One region of the Bradyrhizobium sp. CCBAU 11357 genome, then DNA from elsewhere that is predicted to be linked to it. Evidence: predicted binding sites of a transcription regulator. Region 1 holds the regulator's gene; the other holds the start of a gene.
The links. The regulator PhoB, encoded in region 1, activates phosphate uptake and scavenging genes when phosphate is short. The targets are predictions, from matches to a motif close to TGTCATNNANCTGTCAT.
Positions count from the first base shown of each region.

Region 1 (5,231 bases):
CTGAAGGAAGCCGCCTACGGCGTCGGCTGCACCACCTGGGAAGTCGTCCGCAGCGTCGTCATCCCCTACACCCGCGTCGGCATCATCGGCGGCGTCATGCTGGCGCTTGGCCGCGCGCTCGGCGAGACCATGGCGGTGACCTTCATCATCGGCAACTCGTTCCGGATCTCCTCGTCGATCTTCGCGCCGGGCACCACGATCTCGGCGGCGATCGCATCCGAGTTCGCCGAGAGCGACGGCCTGCACCAGTCCGGCCTTATCCTTCTCGGTCTGCTCCTGTTCGTGTTGACGTTCTTTGTGCTCGCGGCTGCGCGGCTGATGCTGATGCGCCTGGAAACCAAGGCCGGGAAGTAAAGCCATGAACCCGATCTATGCACGTCGCCGCCGCGGAGACATCATCATCCGCGGGCTCTGCATCGCCGCTGCCGCCTTCGGCGTCACCTGGCTCGCGCTGATCCTGATCACGCTGCTCTACAACGGCCTGGCCGGGCTCAACCTCCAGGTCTTCATCGCTGACACGCCGCCGCCCGGATCGACCGAGGGCGGCCTGCGCAACGCCATCGTCGGCTCGCTGATCATGACCGCGATCGGTGTCGGCATAGGTGCGCCGCTCGGCCTGTTCGCCGGCACCTATCTCGCCGAGTACGGCCGCAACGACAAGCTGACCTCGGTGATCCGGTTCATCAACGACATCCTCTTGTCGGCGCCCTCGATCATCATCGGCCTGTTCATCTATGGCGCCGTGGTGGTGCCGATGCGCGGCTTCTCGGCCATCGCCGGTGCGCTGGCGCTCGCCGTGATCGTGATCCCGGTCGTGGTGCGAACCACCGAAGACATGCTGCTGCTGGTGCCGAACCCGCTGCGTGAAGCCGCCTCTGCGCTCGGCCTGCCGCGCTCGCTGGTGATCAAGCGCATCGCCTACCGCGCCGCGCGCTCCGGCCTGATCACCGGCGTGCTGCTCGCCACCGCCCGCGTCGCGGGCGAGACCGCACCGCTGTTGTTCACGGCGCTGTCGAACCAGTTCTTCAGCCTCGGCCTGAACAAGACGATGGCGAACCTACCCGTCACCATCAACAACTTCGTGCAGAGCCCCTACGAATATTGGAAGCAGCTCGCCTGGAGCGGTGCGCTGCTCATCACCCTGACCGTGCTTGCCCTGAACATTGGCGCGCGCATCATCGGCGCTGAGAGGACTGCAAAATGAGTGAAATGTCTGTTTCCGTCAGCGCGCCGACCGTTCATCCCGGCTCGCAGCCGCTGCCCGAGGCGCCCGCCAAGGTCACCGCGCGCAACCTGAATTTCTACTACGGTGAGCACCACGCGCTGAAGAACATCAATCTGGCGCTCGGCACCAATCGCGTCACGGCGTTCATCGGCCCGTCGGGCTGTGGCAAGTCGACCCTGCTGCGCATCTTCAACCGGATGTACGATCTCTATCCGGGCCAGCGCGCCACCGGTCAGCTGCTGCTCGACCACACCAACATCCTCGACCCCAAGCTCGACCTCAATCTGCTGCGCGCCCGGGTCGGCATGGTGTTCCAGAAGCCGACGCCGTTCCCGATGACGATCTACGAGAACATCGCCTTCGGCATTCGTCTGTACGAGAAGATCTCGAAGTCCGAGATGGACGGCCGCGTCGAGAAGGCGCTGCGCGGCGGCGCGCTGTGGAACGAGGTCAAGGACAAGCTCAATGCCTCCGGCCTGTCGCTCTCCGGCGGCCAGCAGCAGCGCCTCTGCATCGCCCGCACCGTCGCGGTGCGGCCCGAGGTGATCCTGTTCGACGAGCCCTGCTCGGCGCTCGACCCGATCTCGACCGCCAAGGTCGAGGAGCTGATCCAGGAATTGTCCGAGAACTACACGATCGCGATCGTCACCCACAACATGCAGCAGGCGGCGCGCGTCTCCGACAAGACCGCCTTCATGTATCTCGGCGAGCTGATCGAGTTCGACGACACCAGCAAGATCTTCACGTCGCCGAGCGATCGGCGCACGCAGGATTACATCACCGGCCGGTTCGGCTGAGGAGACGGAACATGGGTTCTGAACACACCGTAAAGGCCTTCGACAGCGACCTTCAGGAGCTCACCCGCTTGGTCGCCGAGATGGGCGGCATCGCCGAGCGCATGATCGTCGATTCCGTCGACGCGCTGATCCGCCGCGACGTGGCACTCGGCCAGCGCGTCGTCACCACCGACGCCGATCTCGACGCGCTGCAGAAGCGCATCGAGGAGCGCGCCGTGCTCACCATCGCCCGTCGCCAGCCGATGGCCGTCGACCTGCGCGAGATCGTCGGCGCCATGCGCGTTGCGACCGATCTCGAGCGCATCGGAGATCTCGCCAAGAACATGGGCAAGCGCGTCGCGGCGCTGGAGACGGATTTCCATCCGCTCAAGCTGTTCCGCGGCCTGGAGCACATGACCGACCTCGTGCAGCAGCAGGTCAAGAGCGTGCTCGACGCCTATGCCGCGCACGACCTGCCGGCGGCGATGGCGGTGTGGAAGGGCGACGAGGAAGTCGACGCCATCTGCACCTCGCTGTTCCGCGAGCTCCTCACCTATATGATGGAGGATCCGCGCAACATCTCGTTCTGCATCCACCTGATGTTCTGTGCCAAGAACATCGAGCGGATCGGCGACCACGCCACCAACATCGCCGAGACCGTGTTCTACATGATCGAGGGCCAGGCGATCACCGACAAGCGGCCGAAGGGCGACATGACGACCTTCGCCACGACGGTGCCGAATACCTAAGGAGCGACGACAACATGGGCGCACGCATTATGGTGGTAGAGGACGAGGAAGCTCTCACCGAGCTTCTCCGCTACAACCTCGAAGGCGACGGCTATGACGTCGAGACGGTGATGCGCGGCGACGACGCCGACACCCGCCTCAAGGAGCACATTCCCGATCTGATCGTGCTCGACTGGATGCTGCCGGGCCTGTCGGGCATCGAGCTGTGCCGGCGGCTTCGGACCCGTCCCGAGACCAAGCAGCTGCCGATCATCATGCTCACCGCGCGCGGCGAGGAGAGCGAGCGGGTACGGGGCCTCGCAACCGGCGCCGACGATTACATCGTCAAGCCATTCTCGGTGCCGGAGCTGCTTGCGCGCGTGAAGGGCTTGCTCAGGCGCGCCAGCCCCGAGCGGCTCGCCACCGTGCTCGCCTATGGCGACATCGAGCTCGATCGCGACAAGCGCCGCGTGGCGCGCTCGGGTCGGCCGATCGATCTCGGCCCGACCGAATATCGTCTGCTGGAGTTCTTCCTGGAGCATCCCGGCCGCGTGTTCTCGCGCGAGCAGCTGCTCGATAGCGTCTGGGGCCGCGACATCTATATCGATGAGCGCACCGTCGACGTCCATATCGGCCGCCTGCGCAAGCTGCTCAATCTCGGCCGCGAGCAGGACCCGATCCGCACCGTCCGCGGCGCCGGCTACGCGCTGGATGATCGCTTCGCGAAGGCCGAGCAGACGTAAGATTTGCGAGCTGTCGGTGTGGTGAGCTGCGGCTACACCCTCAACCGTCATCCCGGGGCGCGCGCAGCGCGAGCCCGGGATCCATAACCACAGGACGTGGTTTGGCGGGGACTCGCAATAACCATCTCGCGCAATCACCGCGCCCTGTGGTTATGGTCCCCGCCCCCCGTGCGCAATCGCGCACTAGGCGGGGATGACACCGAATAATTGGAGCCGTCATCGCGTGACGGCTGCCGTCCTGGCAATCAATGAAATCGCAAGCTCAGCGCGTGCTCGGCTTCGCCGGTGCCCGACGGCGGTCCGCTGCGGGCTGATAGGCCACGCGCGAATGCTGGGCGCAATAGGGCAGGCCCGAGAGCGCCTTGCCGCCGCAGAAGAAGAAATCCGGGCTCGAGGGATCGCCGACCGGCCAGTGGCAGGTCGCCTCGTTCAATTCCAGCAGCGACAGCCGCTGGCTCATCGGCACCACGTTGTCGTAGGTCACCGGCTCGGCTTCCACCTCGACCTCGAAGGCCTGCGCCAGCGCGGTGTTGCCGCGCGCAACGGGTCGCGTCACCCGCATCATGTGCTGCGCAGGCCGTGCCTTGCGCGGCCGCGGCGCTGCCGATGAAGGGCTCTTGGCGCGGCCGGACAGGCCGAGCCGGTGCACCTTGCCGATCACGGCATTGCGGGTCACATTGCCGAGCTCCGCCGCGATCTGGCTGGCCGAAAGTCCGGCCTCCCAGAGCTTCTTCAGCTGCTCGACGCGATCATCGGACCAGGTCAAAACCGTCATTGCACCCTTTCCCTCGCTGCGCGCCTGCCATCCTGGGGGCTTCGCCGCGAATGCCTAAAGCCTTGAAAACCCGTGCCGCCAGAATCCCTTAAGGCTCGCCGGGCGCGCTCAAGACGCCCGAACGTTTACGCCGGTACATGAGGACTTTTGGGATCAGAACTACTGCACGAGATGTCGTATCTGACAATCCAAACGCTACAATATGGCGTGACTCCCGCGCAAGAGTCCGCCGACTCGCTTCCACATGTTCCGTGGTGAAAAACCCGCAAAATCGGCACCGCAAGACTACGGAATCAGCGTTTCGCGAGGCTTTCCGGGCGGCATTGACACCCGTCTTGCCAAGCATAAGATAGTGCCACGTGCCGCCCTTAAAAGGCGGCACGTTTCGTTTTCCGGGGCCGGTCAATGGTGCGTTGCGCAATGCGTGCCTCACACCGTCCGCAACATTCAAGTGACGTCATGACTAACAGCGCCGCGCCGCATTTGCTCCCCGTTTTCGCCAGGGCCGACCTCGGTTTCGAGCGCGGCGAAGGCTGCTGGCTGATCGCGACCAATGGCGATCGCTATCTCGATTTCACCTCGGGCGTGGCGGTGAATGCGCTCGGCCACGTTCATCCCGCGCTGGTCAAGGCGTTGCAGGAGCAGGCGACGAAGCTCTGGCACATGTCGAACCTGTTCCAGAGCCCCGATGGCGAGAAGCTCGCAAGCCGCCTCTGCAATGAGAGCTTCGCGGACTTCGTGTTCTTCTGCAATTCCGGCGCCGAGGCGCTGGAAGGTGTGGTCAAGCTCGTCCGCCACCATCACTTTTCCAAGGGCCATCCGGAGCGTTATCGCATCATCACCTTCGAAGGCGCCTTCCACGGCCGCACGCTGGCGACGCTCGCCGCCACCGGGTCCGCGAAATATCTCGAGGGCTTCGGTCCGCCGATGGACGGCTTCGATCAGGTGCCGCACGGCGACCTCGACGCCGTGAAGAAGGCGATC
Region 1 covers NZ_LBJW01000095.1:84,798-90,028, forward strand. The annotation lists gene pstC (phosphate ABC transporter permease subunit PstC) at 1-354, shown strand, start outside; gene pstA (phosphate ABC transporter permease PstA) at 359-1,204, shown strand; gene pstB (phosphate ABC transporter ATP-binding protein PstB) at 1,201-2,022, shown strand; gene phoU (phosphate signaling complex protein PhoU) at 2,034-2,750, shown strand; gene phoB (phosphate regulon transcriptional regulator PhoB) at 2,765-3,472, shown strand; gene XI05_RS14575 (GcrA family cell cycle regulator) at 3,735-4,247, opposite strand; gene XI05_RS14580 (aspartate aminotransferase family protein) at 4,707-5,231, shown strand, end outside.

Region 2 (5,231 bases), on a different contig from region 1:
ATATGGGCAATGTAGCGCCGGAAGCCTTCTTCCTCGACCATCAGTAGGTCACCTTGCGTTCGACGAAGCGGAACTGGATGCCCGTCAGCACGATCACCATGATCATCAGGATCACGGATTGCGCCGCGGAGCTGCCGAGGTTTCCGCCGAGCAGGCCGTCGGTATAGACCTTGTAGACCAGCGTCTCCGTCGACTTGCCCGGACCGCCGCGCGTCATGGTGTCGATGATGCCGAACGTGTCGAAGAAGGCGTAGACGATGTTGACGACCAGGAGGAAGAAGATGGTCGGTGACAGCAGCGGGAAGGTCACGGTCCAGAACCGGCGCATCGGGCGCGCGCCGTCGATCGCGGCGGCCTCGAGCACGCTTCTAGGGATGCTCTGCAGGCCGGCGAGGAAGAACAGGAAGTTGTAGGAGATCTGCTTCCAGGCGGCGGCTAGGATGATCAGCGATGCGGCCTGGTCGCCGTCGAGCAGCGGATTCCAGTCGATGCCCAGCGTCCGCAGGTACCGCGAGAGCACGCCGAGCGAGGGATGCAGCATGAAGATCCAGAGCACGCCGACGACGGGCGGCGCCACCGCATAGGGCCAGATCAGCAGCGTGCGGTAGAGCATCACACCGCGCAGCGGCTTGTCCGCCATCACGGCGAGCAGCAGCGCGAACGACAGCGACGACACCGCGATCGCGAACGAGAAGAAGAAGGTGCGCAGGATCGCCTCGAAATAGGCGCGCTCCCTGAACAGCTCGAGATAATTGTCGAACCAGACGAAGCTGGTCGACAGGCCGAAGGCGTCCTGGAGCAGGAAGGACTGGATCACAGCCTGCAAGGCCGGCCAGTAGAAGAAAATCAGGACGATCGCGAGCTGCGGCGCAACCAGCGCATAGGGCAACAGCTTCGACTGGAAAATGGCTTGCTTTTGCATGATGCCCCAGAGAAGCGGCAGGCCGGTGACGGCCTGCCGCTGGTCGCCTTACTTCACGGCGGTCTTTTCGAACTGGCGCAGCATGGTGTTGCCGCGCTCGACGGCGGCGTCCAGCGCCTGCTTGGCGGTCTTCTTCCCCGCCAGCGCCTGCTCGATCTCCTCCGCCCAGACGTCACGGAGCTGCACCATGTTGCCGAGGCGCAGGCCGCGCGAATTCTCGGTCGGCTCCTTGTTGGTCAGCTCGAGCAGCGGCGTCTCGAGATAGGGCTGGTCCTTGTAGAAGCCCTCGGCCTTGGCCTTCTCATAGGCCGCCTTGGTGATCGGCAGATAGCCGGAGGCCTTGTGGATGTAGACCTGGCGATCGGTGTCCGAGAGGAAGGTCAGGAACTTCGCGACGCCCTTGTAGTCGTCCGCCGGCTTGCCGCCCATCACCCAGAGCGAGGCGCCGCCGATGATCGAGTTCTGCGGCGCGCCCTTGGCGTCCGGATAATAGGGCATCGGCACCGCGGTGAAGGCGAACTTGGCCTGCGCCTTGACGTTGCCGAAGAACGCCGACGAGGTCAGGTAGAGCGGGCATTCGCCCGACGTGAAGCGGCCTTCGCCGGTATTGGTGCGACCAGCATAGTCGTAGGTCTTGTCCTTCTGAAGCTCGACCAGGTTCTCGAGATGCTTGACCTGGAGCGGCCCGTTGAAGGAGAGCACGGTGTCGAAGCCGTCGAGGCCGTTGGCCTTGGTCGACAGCGGCACGTTGTGCCAGGCGGACAGCTGCTCGAGATTGACCCAGGTGACCCAGGAGTTGGAGAAGCCGCAGGTGGCATGGCCGGCCGCCTTCAGCTTCTTGGCGGCGTCGAACACGTCAGGCCAGGTCTTCGGGATCTCGACATTGGCCTTCTTCAGCTCGTCGAGGTTGACCCACATCACGGTCGAAGACGAGTTGAAGGGGAAGGACAGCATCTCGCCCTTCGAGGTCGAGTAGTAGCCGGTGATCGCGGGCAGATAGGCCTTCGGATCGAACTTCTCGCCGGTCTCGGCCATCAGCTTGTAGACCGGCTTCACGGCGCCGGTCGCGGCCATCATGGTGGCGGTGCCGACCTCGAACACCTGCATGATGTGCGGCGCGTTGCCGGCGCGGAACGCGGCGATGCCGGCGTTCATCGTATCGGCGTAGTTGCCCTTGTAGGTCGGGATCACCTTGTAGTCGCTCTGCGTGGCGTTGAAGTCGTTGGCGAGCTTGACGATGACGTCGTTGTTGGCGCCGGTCATCGCGTGCCACCACTGGATTTCGGTCACGGCAAGTGCCGGCGAGGCGCCGAGACCAACCGTGAGCGCGACAGCCGCAGCCGCGCCAAAATGTCGAAGAGCCATCAAGAAAACCTCCCTTGCCCGTCACTAAGAAGCGCTTGCGCTAGCAGCGCCATATGACGTTCACATGACTGTGTAAGCGGGAGAAACGAAAGCAGCAAGCGCCGCCAAATGGGAAGTCGTCAAATAGGCGAACACGGAGCGGTCAGCCAACGCCATTCGCGCTGCACATGCGTGCGCGCGCCGCAGTGCGGCATTGGATGATGTGAAGAGGTGAGGCCCCTAGCGTTTCCGCTCGGGACCGCAGACCGTGCCTTTTTCGACCATCGCGTCGATCTCGGCCTTGGAGTAGCCGAACTCGCCCAGCACCTCGGCCGCGTGCTGGCTGAATTTCGGCGGCACGCGGCGCAGGCTGGGCTTGCTGCGGTCGAGCCGGATCGGCGAGGCGACGCCCTTGTACCAGTCCTTCTCGATGATATCGCCACGCGCGATCGTGTGCGGGTTGGTCAGCGCCTGGTCGATCTTCTGCACGGGGCCAGCGGGCAAGCCGGCCGCGAGCAGGCGATTACACAGCGGCTCGGCCTCGTGCTGGCTGAACACGGCGGCCAGCTCGGCGCGCAGCGCCTCGCGATTGGCGATGCGGTCCTTGTTGCGGGCAAAGCGCGGATCAGTGCCGAGCTCGGGCTTGCCGATCTCCTTGGCGAGCTTGCGGAAGGTGCCGTCATTGCCGACGCCGATGAAGATGTTGTCGGTCTTGGTCGGGAAGATCGCGTAAGGCACGAGGTTCGGATGCTCGTTGCCGGTGAGGCTCGGCGGCTTGCCATGCATGAAATAATTCGCGGTGTGCGGATGCATGATGGCAAGGCCGGTCTCGTACAACGTGGTCTCCAGGAACTGGCCCTTGCCCGAACGTTGCCGCTCCGACAGCGCCATCAGGATGCCGATCGCCGCATAAAGTCCGGTGGTGATGTCGACCAGCGGCACGCCGATCCGCATCGGCCCGCTCTCGGGCGAGCCGGTCGCCGCGATCATGCCGGTCATGGCCTGGATGATGGCGTCATAGCCTGGGTTGCCGCCGCGCGGGCCGTCAGCGCCGAAGCCGCAGATCCGGCAATGCACGAGGCGCGGAAGTTTCTTGCCGAGGACGTCGTTGCCGATGCCCCATTTCTCCAGCGTGCCCGGCTTGAAATTCTCGATCAGGACGTCGGCCGTTTCCAGCATCTTCAGCAGCACGACACGCCCGCCTTCGGAGGCGAGGTCGAGGCCGATCGAGCGCTTGTTGCGGTTGATGCCGACGAAATAGGCCGCATCCTCCTCGTGGAACGGAGGGCCCCATTCGCGCACCTCGTCGCCCGCGGGCGGCTCGACCTTGATCACGTCGGCGCCGTGGTCGGCGAGGATCTGGGTGCAGTAGGGACCGCCGAGCACACGCGTGAGATCGATGACGCGCAGTCCGCTCATGGCACCCGTTGCGGCTACAGAACTCATGCCTTCGCTTCTCCTGTGTCGACGTTCGAGCACAGGACTAGCGAGGTTTGTTTGCGCCAGCAATGGGCCCTCGCGTAGGGCCGCATGCGTGGCCGCCAGCCATGCCGCGGCGTGGCAAATTCGGTCGGAAGCGGCCGGCCCGAGGGGGATCCCGGGCCAGCCAATCCAAGCTGCCGATCAGACGACCGTCAGGCGAACGTCGACATTGCCGCGCGTGGCATTGGAGTACGGGCACACCTGGTGGGCCTTGGCGACCAGCGCCTCGGCCTCCGCGCGGGCAAGGCCCGGCAGCGAGACGGCAAGATCGATGTCGAGGCCGAAGCCGCCTTCCGAGCGCGGGCCGATGCCGACGGTCGAGGTGACGGAGGCGTCGCCCGGAACCTTCGGGCCGCCCTGCGAAGCCACGAACTTCATCGCGCCGATGAAGCAGGCGGCATAGCCGGCCGCGAACAGCTGCTCGGGATTGTTGCCGGCGCCGCCGCCGCCGCCGAGCTCCTTCGGCGTGGTGAGCTTGACGTCGAGCGCGCCGTCGAGGGTCGCAGCATGGCCGTCGCGGCCGCCGGTGGCCTTGGCGCTGGTCTTGTAGAGGACGTTCACGGACATTTTCGTCTCCTCGGGTCTTTCCAGGTTGGGGTGCCAGCTTTATCGCAGGCAATTAGATTGCGCGCAATCTAAATCTGCGTGTCTCACATTTAATTGTTCGCAATTGAATGTGCCGCCGGCCGGGCCCAGAATGGGAGAAACGCACGAGATTCGTCATGGCCCGGAAATCAACGGCGGTCGACCCGCTTCGCCTCGACAACCAGATCTGCTTTGCGGTCTATTCCGCCACGCACGCCTTCAACCGCGTCTACAAGCCGCTGCTCGATCGGCTCGGCCTGACCTATCCGCAATATCTGGTCATGCTGGTGCTGTGGGAGCGCGACGACGTGCCGGTCAAGGACATCGGCGACAAGCTGTTCCTGGATTCGGGCACGTTGACGCCGCTGCTCAAGCGGCTCGAGGCCGCCCATCTCGTCAAGCGCACCCGTTCGCGCGAGGACGAGCGCCAGGTCCTGATCGCCCTGACGGCGCAGGGCCATGCGTTGAAAGAGAAGGCCCGCAGCGTGCCGCAATCGATCCTGGCGGCGTCGGACTGCTCGGTGTCGAAACTTGTCGCGATGAAGGACGAGATCGTCGCGCTGAGGGACCGGCTGAATGCGGTGATTGGGGAGTAGGGGTAAGAGCCGCTTTTTGGCGAAGGCGCGACCGCACGCTGACTTCAAGTACTTCTCGAATGCGACGGCCTGCTTCTCGTTGCTGAATGCGACGTAAGTCTTGAGACGCCAAGGCCCGTATTTCGAGATGTGGGGCACCTCGCCAGCATTGTGCTTTGCCAGTCTGGTTCGCAGGTCGTCGGTGATCCCGACATAAAAGTGAAAGGGAATCGAGTCTCTCAAGAATGTAGACGTATTTCACGGCACACTCCCCAGTCGTCGAGGGGGAGCTTACACCCGCCTTCTATCTGATGGAGCCCGGC
Region 2 covers NZ_LBJW01000112.1:235,926-241,156, forward strand. The annotation lists gene ugpE (sn-glycerol-3-phosphate ABC transporter permease UgpE) at 1-41, opposite strand, end outside; gene ugpA (sn-glycerol-3-phosphate ABC transporter permease UgpA) at 41-922, opposite strand; gene ugpB (sn-glycerol-3-phosphate ABC transporter substrate-binding protein UgpB) at 971-2,287, opposite strand; gene XI05_RS35090 (CaiB/BaiF CoA transferase family protein) at 2,507-3,712, opposite strand; gene XI05_RS35095 (organic hydroperoxide resistance protein) at 3,890-4,315, opposite strand; gene XI05_RS35100 (MarR family winged helix-turn-helix transcriptional regulator) at 4,471-4,929, shown strand; partial or broken gene XI05_RS35105 (GIY-YIG nuclease family protein) at 4,936-5,170, opposite strand.
Region 2: ugpB (sn-glycerol-3-phosphate ABC transporter substrate-binding protein UgpB) is a predicted target of PhoB. The motif match lies at 2,341-2,357, and genes of this name have one in related genera.